Regions from separate parts of the Listeria grayi genome, predicted to be linked through region 2. Evidence: riboswitches for the same ligand, from Rfam matches in the RefSeq annotation. Region 2 holds a riboswitch; each other region holds the start of a gene.

Region 1 (4,673 bases), 1.1 Mb from region 2:
AAAGCTATACCTCCAAAACGAGGGCTATCAGATCTATCAAGCCTATAATGGAAAAGAAGCCTGGGAGATCGTTCAAGATAAAATGCCGTCCTTAGTGATTCTGGATGTAATGATGCCGGAGATGGACGGACTAGAGGTCTGTAAAAAAATGCGCAATGAAAATATTTTGACGCCGATCTTGATGTTGAGTGCGAAAGCAGAAGATAATGACAAGATCATGGGGCTCTTAACAGGAGCTGATGATTATATGGTCAAGCCTTTCAATCCGCTTGAGCTATCTGTACGCGTAAAAGTGATTCTGAGAAGGATCCAGAATATCCGAGCCAATAGTAGTGTCGATACAGCTAAAACGATCATTGGCCCGATCGTGATCGATAAAGATCAGCACATTGTGACGGTGAATGAAAAAGAGCTACATTTGACGACTTCCGAATTTGATATTTTATATTTGCTGGCCAGTGAACCGGGACGTGTTTTTAGCTCAGAATATATTTTTGAAAAGATCTGGCAGGAGAAAGCGCTTGGAGCAAGTAAAACGGTGATGGTCCACATCAGTAATTTACGAGATAAACTTCGCGTTGCTATGGCGGGAGAAAATGTTATCAAGACCATCTGGGGAGTGGGCTATAAAATTGAACTTTAAAAAAATCTTTCTACATGTCAGCCGAATGATGAATATTTGGCAGGTAGCATTCTTTGCGGTTTTATCATGGATGTTCGCATTGTTTTTGCTGCGGACGATGTATCTCTGGTTAGTAGCGATCCGCGATGATTCTATTGTACTCAAGGGATTATCAGATTCTTTTGTCCGCCTATTTGGCAAGACGAAATATACCCAACTGCGGGAGTCTATCGGGTTTGGGATCACGAAATATATCGTTGTTCTACTGCTCGCGACTTTGATTTTCTATTTATTCTACCGCTTTTGCCGGCATCAAATATTTAAGAAACAGCTGCGGACGATCAATTTTGCATTGCGGGAAGACCGTCCTGTGGATACCGCCAGTTATGTAAAGGATATCCAAGAGCTGGAAGAAAATATTGAGAATATGCGTAAACGGCAGCGTGTGCTTATGGAACAAGAATCACAAGCTCAAAAGGCGAAAAATGATTTGATTACCAACGTATCACATGATCTACGGACGCCGCTGACTTCGATCTTGGGTTACCTAAGCTTTATTCACGAAGACCGCTATCGTGATGAGATCGAACTGCGCTATTACACCGAATTAGTGTATGGCAAGGCGAAGCATCTTCATAAGTTGATTGACGACTTGTTTTCCTATACCCGTTTGGAAAGTACGGAATATCCGCTGAAACATGATATGCTTGATATGAACGAACTACTGAGCCAGCTTGTTTTAGAGTTCGAAGCACAAGCAGCTGAACGAAAAATCAAGATCAATGAGAGCTATCAACTTGATAAATTGATCGTAACAGGTGATGGGAATCAGATCATGCGGCTATTTGAAAATTTATTTTCCAATGCGCTCCGCTATGGCGAAAATGAGTTGGAGATCGTAGCTCGAAAAGAAGAAGAAATGGCTGTGGTCGAGGTTTCTAATTATGGAGAGGAAATCCCAGCTATCGATTTGCCATATTTATTCGATCGTTTTTATAAAGTCGACAAAAATCGGACGACCACTGGAACGGGGCTTGGGCTTGCGATCGCGAAGTCGATCGTAGAGAAGCACGGCGGGATCGTGACCGCAGAGAGCAAAAATCGCAAAACGACATTTATTGTCAAATTACCGCTTGCTGAGCATCAAAGTCGGAAAAATTGTTCGTATTCAATCAATAGTTGACAAAATTAAGCAGTTCGGTGTAATATAAACGAACAGCAATTATAACTAATAAAATCATATTCTTATCAAGAGCGGTGGAGGGAAATGCCCTACGAAGCCCGGCAACCTAAGCAATTTGCTTAAGGTGCTAATTCATGCAAAACATTTGTTTTGGAAGATGAGAAGAAAGTAATCGACCTCTAAATCGTCGCCTTTCTGCTCACTTGCAGAAAGGCTTTTTTCATATTCTGACAGAAAAAAAGGTGAATAAAAAATGATTACACTCAAACAAGTAGTGAAAGATTATAAAACGAGATCGCAAAAAATCCGTGCTGTTGATCATGTCGACCTTCAAATCGAGGACGGTGAGATCTTTGGAGTAGTTGGTTATTCCGGTGCTGGGAAAAGTTCATTGATCCGAATGTTCAATGGTTTGGAGCTTCCAACAGAAGGAACGGTTCAGATCGGCGAGAATATCATCAGCGAGATTCGTGGCGGCAAACTTCGCAAAGCCAGACAAAAGATCGGTATGATTTTTCAGCATTTCAATCTGCTGTGGTCGCGAACAGTTTTTGAGAACATCGCTTTTCCACTGGAGATCGCTGGCATCCGTGGTGCAGAAAGAAAACAGCGTGTCAATGAGCTGATCCGGTTGGTTGGGCTGGAAGGAAAAGAGCGTTCCTATCCATCCGAATTAAGTGGCGGTCAAAAACAGCGTGTCGGGATTGCCAGAGCGCTTGCCAATGACCCAAATGTACTGCTTTGCGATGAGGCGACTAGTGCGCTCGATCCGCAAACAACGGATGAAGTACTGGATCTGCTGCTTGATATCAATAAAAAACTCAATCTGACTATTATTGTCATCACCCATGAAATGCATGTTATCCGCAAAATCTGTAATCGGGTCGCTGTCATGGAAGAAGGAAAAGTAGTAGAACTCGGCAATGTGCTCGATGTTTTCCAGCATCCGCAGCAGCAAGTGACCAAACGTTTCGTGCGTCAAGTGACCGATTCCGATGAGACAGAAGAACTGATCCAACTGCTCTTAGAAAATTACGGTGAGCAAGGTGAGATCGTGAAGTTGCTGTTTGTAAATAAAAATGCGACTCAACCGATCATTTCAGAAGTAGTTAGGGCGCAGCAAGTGTCATTGAATGTCCTGCATGGTTCGTTGACACAGACGCAAAACGGTGCATACGGTACCTTATATGTTCATTTGACAGGAGAGCCGGAGCGTATCGCCAAGAGTATTGAACAATTTCACCAATTGCAGGTAGAAACGGAAGTGATCAGCAAATGATGAACCATTTATTCCCAGATGTGGATTGGCAGTTGATTGGAACTGCCACCCAAGAAACACTTTATATGACAGTGATTTCCCTAGTGCTGGTTTTTATAATCGGAATCATTCTAGGATTGCTGCTGTTTTTGACAGCTAACGAAGACAGCATTTGGAAGAAGATCATCCATTGGATCACAGCTGTTATTGTTAATATTTTCAGATCGATCCCATTTATCATCCTGATCATTTTATTGATCCCAGAGACAAAACTTCTAGTCGGAACGATCATTGGACCAAAAGCCGCACTTCCAGCTTTGATCATTGGCGCAGCACCTTTTTACGGTCGTTTGGTAGAAATCGCCTTTCGCGAAGTAGACAAGGGCGTTATCGAAGCCGCTAGAGCTATGGGTGGGAATATTTTCACTATCATTTGGAAAGTGCTGTTACCAGAAGCCATGCCGGCGATAATTTCCGGGATCACCGTCACAGCGATCTCACTCGTGAGTTATACAGCAATGGCAGGCGCGGTTGGAGCAGGTGGCCTTGGAAACGCCGCCTATATCGATGGCTATCAACAAGCGAACTTTCAGATAACGATCGTTGCAACCGTGATTATTTTAATTATTGTATTTATCTTCCAAATTATTGGAGATTTATTAACCAAATCGTTTGATAAACGATAAAAAAGGAGAGGGAAAAATGAAAAAGTTTACAGCATTATTTGCAGTTTTAGCAGTTATTTTAGTATTAGGGGCTTGCGGGTCCGGAAGCAAAAGTTCTTCAGGCGATTCCAAGAACAAAGAATTGATCGTAGGTGCATCTAGTTCACCACATGCAGTTATTCTTGAAAAAGCAAAACCGATCTTGAAAAAGAAAGGCATCAACTTGAAAATCGTGAAATACAATGACTATGTGTTACCGAATAAAGCACTAGACGAAGGCGATTTGACAGCTAACTATTTCCAACATAAACCATATTTGGAATTAGAAGAAAAGCAAAAAGGCTATAAATTCGCTGATGTCGGCGCTATTCACTTAGAACCACTTGGCATCTACTCGAAAAAAGTAAAATCACTGAAAGACTTAAAAGATGGCGCTCAAATTTTAGTATCCAACTCTAAATCAGACTGGCCACGTATTATCGGTATTTTTGTAGACGAAGGTTTGATCAAAGTGAAAAAAGGGGTAAAACTACAAGACGCGACTTTCAAAGATATTTCCGACAATCCAAAAAACTTGAAATTCAAAACCAGCTTCGATCCAGGCTACTTGATGACGGCTTACAAAAATAATGAAGGCGATGCTGTAGCAATCAACTCCAACTTTGTCGTTGCGCAAGGCTTGAATCCTGAAAAGGACGCAATCGCATTGGAAAGCAAAAAATCTCCATATGCTAATATCATCGTGACAACAGAGAAGAACAAAAACAATAAGGATGTAAAAGAACTAGTCAAAGTATTGCATTCGAAAGAAATCCAAGACTTTATCACGGATAAATGGAAAGGCGCAGTATTGCCAGTAAATAAATAACAAAAGCAAAAAAAGCAGCGTTCCTTGTTTAATAAGGGGCGCTGCTTTTTTGTATTTGAAAAGAAGAAGTGTAAATT
Region 2 (4,673 bases):
ATAATCATATCCAGTAGAAACGCCGAGATCTGTATGACGGTAAGCTGTAGAAAAATAAATCGGCATATTAACTGCACCAGTCGTTTCACATTTTCGATTTCCAATTTGCGCCACTATTGTTTCTTTATTTAGCTTAGTCATCCTATCTCCTCCTTTTCTACTTTTCCGTTACTTGGTATTCCGCACGAATTTCTTTAGTCGCTTTGACCATGTCTTTTAAAGCTGCAATCGTTTCTGGCTCTTTTCTCGTTTTCAGTCCACAATCTGGGTTGATCCAAAATTGTTTGACATCGATTGCACGAAGCGCACGTTTGATGTTGTCTTGGATCTCTTCAACGGTTGGAACACGTGGACTGTGGATATCATAAACACCCAGACCGATCTCTTTATCATAAGTTACTTCTTCAAACGTAGAGATGATCTCACCATGACTTCGCGAGGTCTCGATCGAAATCACGTCGGCATCTAGTGCGCTGATCGTATCGATAATATCATCAAAATCCGAGTAACACATATGCGTATGGATCTGCGTATCATTTTTGACAGAAGTCGTTGTTAGCTTGAATGAGTAAACGGCATCATCTAAATATTCTTTCCAACGTGATTCTTTAAGCGGCAGTCCTTCGCGAAGTGCCGGCTCATCAACTTGGATGACCCGAATGCCATTTGCCTCAAGCGCCTCTACTTCTGTACGGAGTGCCAAACCAACTTGATTCGCGACCTCGCTTTTTGGAATATCGTCACGCACAAAGCTCCAGTTGATGATCGTTACCGGTGCAGTGAGCATTCCTTTTACAGGACGATCTGTCAGCGATTGGGCATATACACTTTCTTTTACAGTGATTTCTTCTGTAAAAGCGACATCTCCGTAAATAAGTGGTGGACGTACCGCGCGGGAACCATAGGATTGTACCCAGCCGAATTTTGTCGCCTTAAAGCCAGCTAATTTCTGACCGAAATATTCGACCATATCCGTACGTTCGAACTCACCATGTACTAATACATCAATATCTAGATCTTCTTGGATCTCGATCCAGCGTTTGATTTCTGCTTTGATATACGTATCATAATCACTGTCGGATAAATTACCTTTCAGCCATTCTGCTCGTTTTTTCCGTACTTCAGGTGATTGTGGGAAGCTACCGATCGTCGTCGTCGGAAGTAATGGTAGTTTTAACCATTCGTGCTGCTGTTTGATACGTTCTGCAAATGGTAAGTCCCGTTCTACCGTGACATTTTCTAAATTCTTGATCGCTGTTTGGACTTCATTATTATTACGGTGCGAGGAAGCATTCAGTGCTGCAACTGCATTGGTAGAAGCCGCGAAATCAGCAGTTTCTTCACCATTCAGTGCTTTTGTCAAAAGAACGATCTCATCTAGTTTTTCATCAGCAAATGATAAACCATTCCACAATACTTCTTCTAGATCAGGTTCCGTCTTTTTAGTTACAGGTACATGCAGTAAAGAGTTTGACGGCTGGACAAAAATGGTTTCGGCCTTTGCAAGTGTAACGATTTTTTCAAGCAATGCTTTTTGTTTTGCCAAATCACTCCGCCATACATTACGCCCATTGATGATACCGACACCCAAAATTTTATCAGCTGGAAAGCCAAATTTCTCAAGTGCTTCCAAGGATTCCCCATGATCATGTACAAAATCGATACCAATCGCATCGACAGGCAATTTAACAATATCTTCATAATAGTCCAAACTTTCAAAATAAGTTTGGAGCTCGATTTTTATTTCTGGTGCCGCAGCACGGATCGCTTCATATGTTTTTTTATAAAGTCCCAGCTCTTCTTTCGGAAAACTTGTTGCTAGATAAGGTTCGTCGATCTGTACCCACTTCACGCCGCCTTCTTCCAGTTCTTTGATCAATTGAGTATATAGCGGGATAAATTGATCTAATAACCCTTCAAAATCGCCTTCGCTTCCTTTCCCTAATTTTAAATAAGTGATCGGCCCCACCACAACTGGTTTACCATCGATCCCAAGCTCTTCCTTTGCTTCCAAATAATATTTTAACGGGCGGTTGAAAGCTAAATGCGGTGCTGCATCTTTTAATTCCGGCACGATATAATGATAATTCGTATTAAACCATTTCGTCATTTCTGAAGCAACTGCGTTTTCCCGTCCTCGGGCAATTTCGAAATATGTATCTAAGGAAGGTTGATCCGTTTCGAAACGCTTCGGAATAACGCCGAATGTCAAACTTGTATCCAAAATATGATCATAATAACTAAAATCGCCGACAGGAATTAGTTCTACACCCTTCTCCTGTTGTTTCTTCAATGACTGCAATCGAATTTGTTTCGTTTCCTTTTCCAATTCTTCTTGCGAGATCGCACCATTCCAATAGCGCTCTAATGCTCGCTTCCATTCTCTTTTCTCCCCTAAACGCGGATACCCCAAATTTGAACTAATTGCTTTTACCATATATCTTTTCTCCTTTCTCCGAGCTTCCAACACACGAAAAAACCTCCCTAGAGAATTAGAGAGGTTGATTTATCACTGAAAAAATAATATCGCATCTCTCTTATCTCTCAAAGCTTACTGAAGCTTTGCAGGAATTAGCACCTTTTCAATAAAAAATTGAAAGGTTGCTGGGTTTCATCGGGCCAGTCCCTCTACCACTCATAATAAGAGCTAATATTTAGTTGGTGTTAACTTGTATTGTTTTCATAATTATACATAGCCATATCATGAAAAGCAACCCTTTTTTAGAAATTAACTGAATTTTGTTTATTATTTCCTCCATTAAAAAGCAACACTGTACCGGCCAACAATAGGGCGGCCACCGTATAATAAAAACTAGCCGGACCAAAGTGACTAATCAAATTTCCTGTAAAGATCGGCCCCACGATACTCCCAGCACTAAAACACATCCCCACGAGGATATTTCCAGCCGGCAATAGCTCCAATGCCGTTAAATCTGTCATATAGGATAAGCCGAGGGAATACAGCGAACCAAGAAAAATCCCTAGAATAAAGAACAGGAGAATAAAAAGTAGCGTGTGATGAACAAAAGCAAGTATTAAAAACAAAAATGCTCCCCCAATCGTCAGAAACGGCAATAAGTTTCCTCTTCCTACCCGGTCGCTAAAGATCCCGATCGGCAGTTGAAATAGAATCGTCCCTACTGAAAATGAGGATATAATAATGGTAATAACAGCCGTCCCCATCCCTTCACGCAGGCCAACAACTGGAAAAGTAGCATTCAATCCTGTTTCCAATACGCCATATAGAAATGGCGGAATCATTGCGACCCAGCTTGTTTTCAGCACGCTGGAAAACCGTTTAAAACTATCAAAGAAAGAAATCGCTCGGATTTTTTTGCCCGAGGAAATAAAACCATTATCTAATTTCCACAGAATGATCCAAGTGACTAAAATTAATAGTCCAGACAAATAAAATGGCAAATTTTGTGAGAAACTTGCTAGATTAACTAACTGTGGTCCCACGGCAAACCCTACGGAGAAAAACAGTCCATAGATGGACATATTCCTTCCTCTTTTAGAAGGGTCGCTTATCGCCCCGATCCAGGTTTGTGAAGAAAAGTGAAGCATATGATCACCGACTCCAATTAGTAAGCGCAGTAAAAACCAAAAATAAAGATTAAAGTAGATCGGAAATAAAAGAATGGCGACCCCTACTATCGCTGCTCCGACTAAAACAACTGGTTTAAAGCCATATTTATGAAGAGGTGCCTCAATAAAAGGTGATACTAGCAACACGCCAATATAAATTCCCGTGGCATGCAATCCGTTGATACTCGAAGAAATACCTTTTTCTTCAAAAATAATTGCAATCAAAGGCAACAATAACCCCTGAGATAATCCTGATATTGCAACTACTGTAGTTAAGACCCAAAATCGGAATCTATCCGTCATGAAGACACCTTCTTTCTACATACATAAAAAAAGTAATACCAAAGTTGGCATTACCTTTTTAAAATTATGACCCGTACGGGAATCGAACCCGTGTTACCGCCGTGAAAGGGCGGTGTCTTAACCGCTTGACCAACGGGCCTACATCTGGCGGAGAAGGAGGGATTTGAACCCTCGCGCCGCTTTCGCGACCTACACCCTTAGCAGGGGCGCCTCTTCAGCCACTTGAGTACTTCCCCAAATGTTTTAAAAAATCTATTCTTCTAAAGAATAACTCCACAGGTAGGACTCGAACCTACGACCGATCGGTTAACAGCCGATTGCTCTACCAACTGAGCTACTGTGGAATAAAATGGGCCTAAATGGACTCGAACCATCGACCTCACGCTTATCAGGCGTGCGCTCTAACCAGCTGAGCTATAGGCCCTTCACAGATAAATAGAATATTAACAAAGAGCGGGTGATGGGAATCGAACCCACGACAACAGCTTGGAAGGCTGTAGTTTTACCACTAAACTACACCCGCATATATAAAACGGATTAACAAAGGGCGGATGATGGGAATCGAACCCACGAATGCCTGAACCACAATCAGGTGCGTTAACCACTTCGCCACATCCGCCATGGCAAAAGCATGTAAAAGTGGCTTGGGACAGAATCGAACTGCCGACACCTTGAGCTTCAATCAAGTGCTCTACCAACTGAGCTACCAAGCCAAATGGCGGTTCCGACGGGATTTGAACCCGCGATCTCCTGCGTGACAGGCAGGCATGTTAACCCCTACA
Region 3 (4,673 bases), 860 kb from region 2:
TTATAATTAAGAAACGTCATGCTGCTGCGGATCGATTCTTTAAAGTTGTTCTCTAGTCGGCTTTCCAGCTCCCGTACAAAATAAACGCCAATGACCTGCATCGCAAGAATGATCAGCAGAATATAAATGATGACAAGTCTGAATTGTACAGATTGGAAAAATTTCTTTTTTAGCATACGGTCATCCTACTCCTGTTCAGGATTGCGTAAATAGTAGCCTACTCCACGTCTTGTTACTAGCCATGCCGGATGACTTGGATTATCTTCTATTTTTTCCCGCAGGCGTCGTACAGTTACGTCCACCGTGCGCACATCTCCAAAATAATCATAGCCCCAAACAGTTTGGAGCAAGTGCTCACGCGTCATTACTTGGCCAATATGTTTTGCCAGATAATGTAGCAGTTCAAATTCCCGATGTGTCAGTTCGATCGTGTCACCGCGTTTAGATACGACATATGCATCCGGGTGGATCGTCAGCGAACCGACTTCCAGCTCTGAATTTTCTTGATCTTCTGCTGCCTGCGAGCTCACTTGACTGTGGCGACGCAGATTAGCTTTCACACGAGCGATCAATTCACGATTGCTGAAAGGTTTCGTTACATAATCATCCGCTCCCAATTCCAATCCTAGCACTTTATCGATTTCCGAGTCTTTGGCAGTCACCATAATGATCGGCATATCGTATTTTTTCCGCACCTCACGGCAAACTTCCACACCGTCTCGCCCTGGTAACATAATATCTAATAAAATTAGATCTGGTTGTACTTCTTCTACTAATTGTAGTGCTTCATCGCCATCATAAGCACAATAAACATCAAAACCCTCTTTGTTAAGGTTAAATTTCACAATATCTGCAATTGGTTTTTCATCATCAACGACTAAAATCTTCTTTTCTGCCATTTAGTTGTATCCTCCTAATTCGTGGATTTGACTGACGTAGTGTCAGGACAGGCTTCGTTAATCTCTCGTTACAGTCTCTGCTGCCATTCATTGGAGCGTATAAGCTCACTCCATCTATTATAACATAAACATGAATTTATCTGAATTATACTTTATCTACAAAAAAAAGACCAGTGCTAAATTAGCAAGCTGATCTCTTCCTTAACGGTTCCGACGGGATTTGAACCCGCGATCTCCTGCGTGACAGGCAGGCATGTTAACCCCTACACCACGGAACCTAAGCACCTTAAAAATGGCACTTCCTCATTAAACCATGTTTTGGACATTTGCGCAATACCTTTTTTACATATTTTGGGAAAAATTTTACAATACGGGATTTCGGAAAGCCGTAGATGCTCCGATCCGGCGTGCTGCTTCTTCCAAGCGGTCTTCATTCATAAGCAGACCGACGCGAACATAACCTTCTCCTTCTTTACCAAATCCATTCCCTGGCGCAACAGCCACACTCACTTCTTCTAATAGAAAATCAGCAAAGCTTGCGCTCGTAAATCCAGTAGGTATTTTCAACCAAGCAAAGAATGAACCTGCTGGCGCGTCTACTTCCCAACCGATTTCCCGGCAAGCAGCGATAAAATGATCTCGTCTGCTTTCATACATTTTTCGCATTGCTTCCACGTCACTTTGATCACCAGTCAGCGCTATTGCTGCAGCATCTTGGATAGCAGGAAACAAGCTGACATATAGATGGTCCTGAATCAGATTGATCGCACGGACGATTTCTTTATTCCCGACTGCAAAGGCGACTCGCCAGCCAGCCATATTATAAGTCTTAGATAATGTATACAATTCCACGCCTACTTCTTTTGCTCCTGCAGTTTGCAAAAAGCTAACTGGTTTTTTGCCATCAAAACCAATCGAAGCATAGGCAAAGTCATGAACTACTGTGATCGCGTGTTTCTTCGCAAGTGCTACGGTCTCCTCAAAAAAAGCAGGCGTTGCAACCGCACCAGTAGGATTATTTGGATAGTTCAAATACATCATTTCTGTCTTTTTAAGCGTTTCTGGAGAAAGTTTACTATAATCTGGCAGAAAATCATTTTCCGCGCGCAACGGCATCGTTTCATAATTCACTCCGCCAAGCACTACGCCTGATAGATAATCTGGATACCCCGGATCTGGCAGCAACATCCAGTCGCCTTCATCTAATACACACATCGGCAGTTCTACCAATCCTGTTTTCGAACCAAATAAGATTGCTACTTCTGTCTGCGGATCGATCTCTACTTGATACTCACGCTGATAAAATTCGGCTACCGCTTGTTTTAGTTCTAATTTCCCATCGAAGGGCGAATACTTATGATTAAGCGGCTTGTCTGCTGCAATTTTCAATGCTTCCACGATATATTCCGGTGTCGGTTGATCCGGATTTCCCTGCCCTAAATTGATGACATCATGGCCCTCCGCAATTTTTTGATTCACTTTCGCGACCAATGTAGAGAAAAATTGTTCCGGCAATGCTTGTAGTTTTTGTGAGATCTTCATCTTCTGCACCTGCTTTCTGACTTATTTCATTGCTTTCCATATTAGTCTTTCCCGTTCCGTTTGTCTAGGGGATTTTTCTGAAAAGTTAAAAAGAGATTGACAATTCCCGCACAAATAGCGTATATTTTAAATTAACAAGTTTTAAAAAACTAAATTCTCTTATCTAGAGCGGCAGAGGGACTGGCCCTATGAAGCCCGGCAACCTAACTTTTTTTAGTGAAGGTGCTAATTCCAGCAACATTTCTAAATGTTGACAGATAAGAGAAGTCGGAATTTTACGAATCCCAACTTCTCTATCTGTGATAGAGAAGTTTTTTTATTACTTCAAAAGTATTTTACACAGGGAGGAAGAAAAAAATGAAAAAATCTTTTAAGGCAATTTTACTTGTAATCGCAGGTGCTGCGTTGTTGGCACTAGCAGCATGTGGTGGTAATAAAGATGACGCACTCAGCACCAAAAAAATCAGTATCGGGGTAACTGGCGGTCCGCATCAGCAAATCGCCGAAGAAGTAAAAAAATTAGCGAAAAAAGATGGCTTGGACATCACGATCAAAACATTCGACGATTACAATACGCCGAATACAGCTTTGAATGATGGTGATATCGATACAAACAACTACCAAACGATCCCTTTCTTGGATCAGCAAAAGAAAGACAAAGGCTATAAACTCAGCATCGCTTTCAAAACCGTTGCTTTCCCAATGGGTATCTATTCCAAACAGATCAAGGATATCAAGGATCTGAAAAAAGGCGACAAAATCGCGGTTCCTAACGATCCTGCGAATGAATACCGTGCTTTGAAACTATTTGAAAAAGCTGGTGTCATCAAACTGAAAAAAGGTGTTTCCCAAAAAGCAACGAAAAATGATGTCGCTGAAAATCCGCTTAAACTCGATATCGTGGAACTGGAAGCATCACAGCTCCCTTCGCAATTAAGTGAAGTACGCGCTGCAGCAATCAACACGAACTTCGCAATGGGTGCCAACTTGACGATCAATGACGATGCGATCTATCACGAACCGATCAAAAACAATCCATATCCAAATGTCTTTGTCGTTCGGACAGCTAATAAAGACGATGAAGTCGTGAAAACACTTAAGAAATATTACCAATCTAAAGAATTAAAAGCATTTATCGAAAAAGAATTCAAAGGTTCTGTTGTACCTGCATTCTAGGAGTTGAAAACATGATTGAATTAGAAAATCTGTCAAAAACATTTACTGTTAATCGCAAAAAAGTAGAAGCTGTTAAAAATGTATCTTTAAACGTGAAAAAAGGGGAAATATTCGGCGTCGTGGGTTATTCCGGCGCTGGAAAAAGTACCTTAGTACGTTGTATCAATTACTTAGAAAAACCTGACGAAGGCAGCGTAAAAATCGACGGTGAAGATCTTTCTACACTTTATGCTTCTGAACTGCGCCACGCGCGCCGCAAAATCGGCATGATTTTCCAAGGATATAATCTACTCAAAACCGCTACCGTTTACGATAATATTGCGAAGCCACTTAAACTGAGTGGCTTTTCCAAATCCGTTATCAAAGAACGTGTGGAAAAATATCTTCAGATCGTCGGATTAAAGGATAAAGAGCACCATTTTCCCGCTCAGCTTTCCGGCGGTCAAAAGCAACGTGTCGCTATCGCTCGGGCGCTGGCCTTTGAACCAGAGATCTTACTGAGCGATGAAGCAACCAGCGCATTAGACCCGGAAACGACCGAGTCGATCCTAAATCTGCTGCTCAAGATCAATGAGGAATTGGGCATCACGATCTTTCTGATCACGCATGAACTCGAAGTGATCGAACGTATTTGCGATCGTGTGGCTGTGATGGAAAATGGAGAGATCGTGGAACAGGGAACCGTACTGGATATTTATACGAAAGCCGTTCACCCCACTACCAAGCGATTTATCGGTACAGAAGGCGGTTATGAGATCCCTGCTGATTTGCTGGAGAAATACGGGAAAACGGGGAAATTGGTTTCACTCTATTTCTTAGGTGACGAAGCTGACGAACCGGCACTTGCCTTAGTTTCCCGTAATTACGATGTCCTGCCTAGCATTTTAGCTGGCGGCATCACGCATTTCAAAAACGGCACGATCGGAAAACTGCTTGTTCATTTAAAGGGAAATGAAACAGCCTATCAAGATGCGATCGATTACTTGGTCAGTCAGCAAGTCGTTGTAGAGGAGGTTGAATTGCCATGAATGCTTTCATTGAAAACTGGGGACCTGT
Region 4 (4,673 bases), 480 kb from region 2:
CTAAAGCCGTTTGGCATTTTTAGCGAGGCAAGTAAGCAGCAGATCAAGGTAGTTCATGACCGTCCAAAAGAATCCGGCAGTGTGGTCAACCGAATCGCCGGCTTTCCCGTTTTGAAAAGCAAACAAGCTGAAATCGAAACGATCCAAAACCGTCAGAGAAACAATCAGCAGGGAATCGAACCAACACGAATCGAGATCCCTGCAATCCAAGCAAAGGCTGCTGTGAAGACCGTTGGAGAAGCAAAAAACGGGGAAATGGAAGTACCAGCGAATACAGTCGAAACAGGATGGTATTCGCCGGGTACACATCCCGGTAGCAATGGGAATGCAGTGATCGCAGGTCATGTAGACAGTAAAAAAGGACCAGCCGTATTTTTTTATTTGAAAGAACTACAGCCTGGCGACAATATTTACCTCTATGATAAAAACAAGCGCAAACTGACATTTACTGTTCGCACGAAAAAAAGTTATTTAGCAGAAAAAGCTCCAGTATCTGAAATCTTTGGCAGCAATACAAAGCCGATGCTTAACTTGATTACCTGCACCGGAACCTTTGACCATAAGCGCCGAACTCATATCGATCGTCTGGTAGTTTCAGCAGAATTAACGAATGACTCCGGGCAAGAACATTTGCAAAAACCAGTTGCCCCGACCCACCTTGAAAAAAGCGGTCAGACATTGAGCTGGCATTCCACACCGGAAGCAGCCGTCGTAGGTTACAATGTATATGCAATAGACACCAAGACAGGGACAAAAAAGCGAATCGCCAAAGTCGCTTCTCACGAGAGAAAAAGCGTTATGATCAAATCAAAATCACACGAAAAATATGGTGTTACCGCAGTCAATTACGATTTAGAGGAATCGGTGCTGGCTTTGGTACGATAAAAAAAGCTGTCCATCAGGACAGCTTTTTTATAGCATTGTCGATAATGTTTTTGTTTCTAAAAAATGCTGAATGACAGGCGCGAATTTTTCTTTTTCTTCTTCGACTAAAAAAGCATCATGTCCATATTCCGAAGCAATTTCGTGATAGTGGACAGGAACATGCCACTCTTTTAAAAGGCGATAGTGTCTGCGGATATCATGGATGCGAAACAGTTGGTCCGTCGTAATACCAATCAATAAGTAGGGAATGGAAATATCGGAAAATGGTGGCCGTTCATTTTCTGCTGCTGATGTGACATCGAAAAGATCGATCGCTTTGGTCAGATAAAGATAGCTGTTAGCATCAAAGCGTTCCACAAAACTGTCGCCCTGATACTGCAAGTAAGACTCGATCTGGAAATGCTCTTTGGAAAAAGCTCGCGGGGAAGATTCCGCCACAGTAAAGCGTTCAAAGCGTTTGGAAAACAATTCGCTTGTCCGGTACGTCATCATGCCGATCATTCGGGCTGTGGCAAGTCCGCCTTCTGGTTGCCCGACATAGTTTCCACCGTTGAAATCAGGGTCATTCAGGATCGCCATACGCATGATCAGATTATAGCCGATTGCATCAGGACCGCAAGCGAGGGGAGAGGCGATGTTGATGATACTCTCTGTTATTTCCGGATAATCGATCGCCCATTGTGTTGCCTGCATACCACCCATTGAACCACCAATGACTGCTTTTAGCTTCGTTATATGTAGTTCTTCTAACAACTCTCTTTGTACTTTGATAATATCTTTTACACTAAAGCCTGGAAATTCAAGACGAAAGGCCTCTCCTGTTTGTGGATTGATAGAGGAGGGACCAGTCGTCCCACTACAGCCGCCAAACACATTGGTACAGACAACAAAATATTTATTCGTATCAACTGTTTTGCCCGGTCCAATATACGGATCCCACCAGCCAGGCGTATCTGCTTCATCATGTTTAGCTGCGTGTGCCGTACCGGTAAGCGCATGTTCCAGCAAAATACAATTATCCCGTTCAGGGGACAAAGTACCATATGTTTCATAACCGATCGTGATCGGACCAAGCCGCTCCCCATTTTCTAAGATAAATGGATGGTGGGCAAATAGCTCTTTTTGCTCTAAATACACTCCGAACACTCCCTTTTAATGCGTGATTTAATAAAAAAACTCTAGCGAGAACAAGTCGCTAGAGTTGATTTTAATGGAATAAACGCGACTTATCTTTCAGTAAATACTGCTGGAATTAGCACCGTAAATTAAGATTCCGGTTGCTAAGGCTTCAAAGGGCCAGTCCCTCCACCTTTCTAGATAAGAAATAGTTATAAAATTAGTTTTATACTACGCTTAATTGCAAGGATTGTCAAGGTGTCCTCAGCGCATATTGGGTTTCCGAAGCAAGAGATAGGCTGCTGAAAGAATTAGCAGTCCGCCGGCTGAAGCTGCTGGAAACGAATCGCCAGTTTTAGGCAGTTTTTTGACACGAGCAGAGCGAAGCACGAGGGTATTGTTTTGGTTGTCTAAGCCGCTTTCCCGCTGGCTCGTGATGATAACTTGCAGGTCATCGCCATCCGGTCCGCCATCTTCGTGATCCGTATAATCCTCTTCCTCCTCATCATAGAAGTAGGTACTCATACCGCTATAATTTCCCGCTTCATCTGTCGCAGTCAAAGAGACGATCATCCCTTCAGGAAGCGCTGTTTCAAGTTCAAGTGCGAAATGGCCGTTTTTATCCGCATAGGTAGACCCGATCAGTTCGCTATATCCGTCCAAAATAAACACTAGCGTGTGAGGATCGGCAGTGCCAACGAGTTTGAGATCCGTTGTTTTGGAAAAATCGAGCTTTGGTGTTTTTAAAGTTGGTACATCATTCCAGATCATAATGGCTATTTCGATATCGGAAAAATTCCCTGCTGGATCAGTAGCCACTACTCTTACAAGCTGATCGCCCAGTTGATTCGGTTTTGGTGCCCATCCTTTTTTGAAAGTAAGTGAAACCTTGCCGCTGTTATCTGTAGCTGTCACTAGATCTTGTGGCTTGATGGTAGTACCTTTGTCGAATACAAAAAGTTGATCTTTTTTCGGTTGGATAAGTGGTTTTTCGGTATCGATTACTTGGTAGCTGACTGTAAAAGTTTCGGTGCGGTCTCCTTTTTTAGCTTCGATTGTTGTAGAAAAAGTACCGACTTTGCTAGTAGAAAGCTGTCCCTTTATGACACGAAGGGCAACGCCGGATTCAGCTGTAAGTAGATCACTTGTTGCTAATTTTTTCCCGATTGGGAATCGAAGTGCCGTTTTTGGATGAGCGAGTGGCACCGCTGTGACCGTATAGCTTACTTGCAGTTCTGTGGACGTATCATCGGCAAATACAACCGTGATCGCTATCGTTTTTTGACCAGCAGTTGTGAAATCAGGTACGGCTCCGGATTTGAAATCCGCGGATTTTACCTTAGAAGGATCTTCCGCAGTAATAAACGCCGATGCTGCTGGTGTTTTTTCTCCTTGCTTGAAGTGGAGATCTTGCTTGGCTGTTACATTTGTCGTCTGGATCGCAACCACTTTATAAGGAACGGTGATTGTTTCCAGACTACCATCTTGATAGTTCACTACTAGCGTTGCAGTATGCATTCCTGCTGTTGCCGTATCTGGCACGTCGCCTTTAAAGTGGACTTTTTCTATTGTTTCCTGTTCGGAAAGAGCAACAAAGTCTTGTGGAGTTGGTACTTGTCCTGTAGAGAAACTTACTGCCGTTTTTGGATGGACAATCTTTTGCCCTTCAAGTGGTGCAGCTGCCGAAACATGGCTTGGGATGCTTAGACAAATTAGTAAAAGCACAGCAAGCCAACAAATAAGTGATTTCTTGATCGTTGTTGTCATTCTTTTGCTCCTTTTATATGTTTTTTATAGAATAGCAATGTTGCCGCTATAAATAATAAGTGAATAAGTAATAGGGAGTGGGAAAAATGGCGGATTTTTGACAAAAAGTTGGCAAGCTAAGCAAAATATTCATTTAATAATAGTTGCTGCTCTTCCGGTTTGTATATTTGCCATGGTTTTGGGGAAAGCGTAAGGATACCCTCTTTTTCTAACTTTTGCAGATTAATGGCTACATAGGTGCGAGCGATATGTAAATAGCTCCCAAGAATTTTCTGAGTGAAATAATATGGAATCAAATACGAGCCGTCTGGTTCTGTGCGTCCAAACTTTTCGCCGATCGCAAGTAGGGCTGCAAGGATGCGTTTATCGGTAGGAAGGTGAAGTAGCTGTTCGCGCCACAACAAAGCTTCCGTATTAGCGATATATAGCTGCTGAATGAGGCGAACTGGTTCAGCAGTGGCATTGATGCGTTCCAGTAAGTAGGAATGATCGAATTTATAAACGATCACATCGCTGATGGCTCGGAAGCCGAATAATGTCTGATTGTCGATTTCCGGTTGTAAGAAACCGATCAACTCATTTTTTCCGCAGAAATACAGGATACTGTCTTCTTTGCTAGTAGATTGATAAGCTACGGCAACACCTTCGATCAAAATATACAAGGTATCGTTGGACCGATTTTCTTCGATCATTACTTGATTGCGCTTAAACTGCAGTCTTTCGTAAGGCAGCTTAGTGTCATTAGAAATGCGCAATAGATCCAGCAGGCTGCTAGAAGCAAGCGCTTTATTTTTTTTGAATAGCATAAAACCGAGTCCCCTTTTTTTATGATACAAATTCATTATAAAGGAGAATCGGCTATTTAGGAACTATTTTAAAAGTGCAGTAGGTAACAATTTGGCTTT

The links. Region 2 has a riboswitch for S-adenosylmethionine ahead of metE (5-methyltetrahydropteroyltriglutamate--homocysteine S-methyltransferase). Riboswitches for the same ligand answer to the same signal wherever they lie in the genome.
Region 1: another riboswitch for S-adenosylmethionine. It lies ahead of EL241_RS11605 (methionine ABC transporter ATP-binding protein); the one in region 2 lies ahead of metE (5-methyltetrahydropteroyltriglutamate--homocysteine S-methyltransferase).
Region 3: another riboswitch for S-adenosylmethionine. It lies ahead of EL241_RS01640 (MetQ/NlpA family ABC transporter substrate-binding protein); the one in region 2 lies ahead of metE (5-methyltetrahydropteroyltriglutamate--homocysteine S-methyltransferase).
Region 4: another riboswitch for S-adenosylmethionine. It lies ahead of metX (homoserine O-acetyltransferase MetX); the one in region 2 lies ahead of metE (5-methyltetrahydropteroyltriglutamate--homocysteine S-methyltransferase).

What each region holds. Positions count from the first base shown of each region.
Region 1 covers NZ_LR134483.1:2,344,847-2,349,519, reverse strand. Annotated here, with positions in the region: gene EL241_RS11615 (response regulator transcription factor) at 1-643, shown strand, start outside; gene EL241_RS11610 (sensor histidine kinase) at 627-1,805, shown strand; SAM riboswitch class I at 1,865-1,969, shown strand; gene EL241_RS11605 (methionine ABC transporter ATP-binding protein) at 2,059-3,084, shown strand; gene EL241_RS11600 (methionine ABC transporter permease) at 3,081-3,749, shown strand; gene EL241_RS11595 (MetQ/NlpA family ABC transporter substrate-binding protein) at 3,766-4,596, shown strand.
Region 2 covers NZ_LR134483.1:1,195,593-1,200,265, reverse strand. Annotated here, with positions in the region: gene EL241_RS05820 (aminotransferase class I/II-fold pyridoxal phosphate-dependent enzyme) at 1-141, opposite strand, end outside; gene metE (5-methyltetrahydropteroyltriglutamate--homocysteine S-methyltransferase) at 158-2,437, opposite strand; SAM riboswitch class I at 2,535-2,647, opposite strand; gene EL241_RS05810 (MFS transporter) at 2,722-3,891, opposite strand; tRNA gene EL241_RS05805 (tRNA-Glu) at 3,959-4,030, opposite strand; tRNA gene EL241_RS05800 (tRNA-Ser) at 4,037-4,127, opposite strand; tRNA gene EL241_RS05795 (tRNA-Asn) at 4,163-4,235, opposite strand; tRNA gene EL241_RS05790 (tRNA-Ile) at 4,242-4,315, opposite strand; tRNA gene EL241_RS05785 (tRNA-Gly) at 4,344-4,414, opposite strand; tRNA gene EL241_RS05780 (tRNA-His) at 4,438-4,510, opposite strand; tRNA gene EL241_RS05775 (tRNA-Phe) at 4,532-4,604, opposite strand; tRNA gene EL241_RS05770 (tRNA-Asp) at 4,608-4,673, opposite strand, start outside.
Region 3 covers NZ_LR134483.1:334,288-338,960, reverse strand. Annotated here, with positions in the region: gene walK (cell wall metabolism sensor histidine kinase WalK) at 1-176, opposite strand, end outside; gene yycF (response regulator YycF) at 186-899, opposite strand; tRNA gene EL241_RS01650 (tRNA-Asp) at 1,105-1,177, opposite strand; gene EL241_RS01645 (pyridoxal phosphate-dependent aminotransferase) at 1,263-2,441, opposite strand; SAM riboswitch class I at 2,598-2,705, shown strand; gene EL241_RS01640 (MetQ/NlpA family ABC transporter substrate-binding protein) at 2,799-3,617, shown strand; gene EL241_RS01635 (methionine ABC transporter ATP-binding protein) at 3,629-4,645, shown strand; gene EL241_RS01630 (methionine ABC transporter permease) at 4,642-4,673, shown strand, end outside.
Region 4 covers NZ_LR134483.1:715,400-720,072, forward strand. Annotated here, with positions in the region: gene EL241_RS03435 (class F sortase) at 1-885, shown strand, start outside; gene metX (homoserine O-acetyltransferase MetX) at 913-2,022, opposite strand; SAM riboswitch class I at 2,109-2,209, opposite strand; gene EL241_RS03445 (Rib/alpha-like domain-containing protein) at 2,266-3,768, opposite strand; gene EL241_RS03450 (Crp/Fnr family transcriptional regulator) at 3,885-4,574, opposite strand; gene EL241_RS03455 (biotin transporter BioY) at 4,638-4,673, opposite strand, start outside.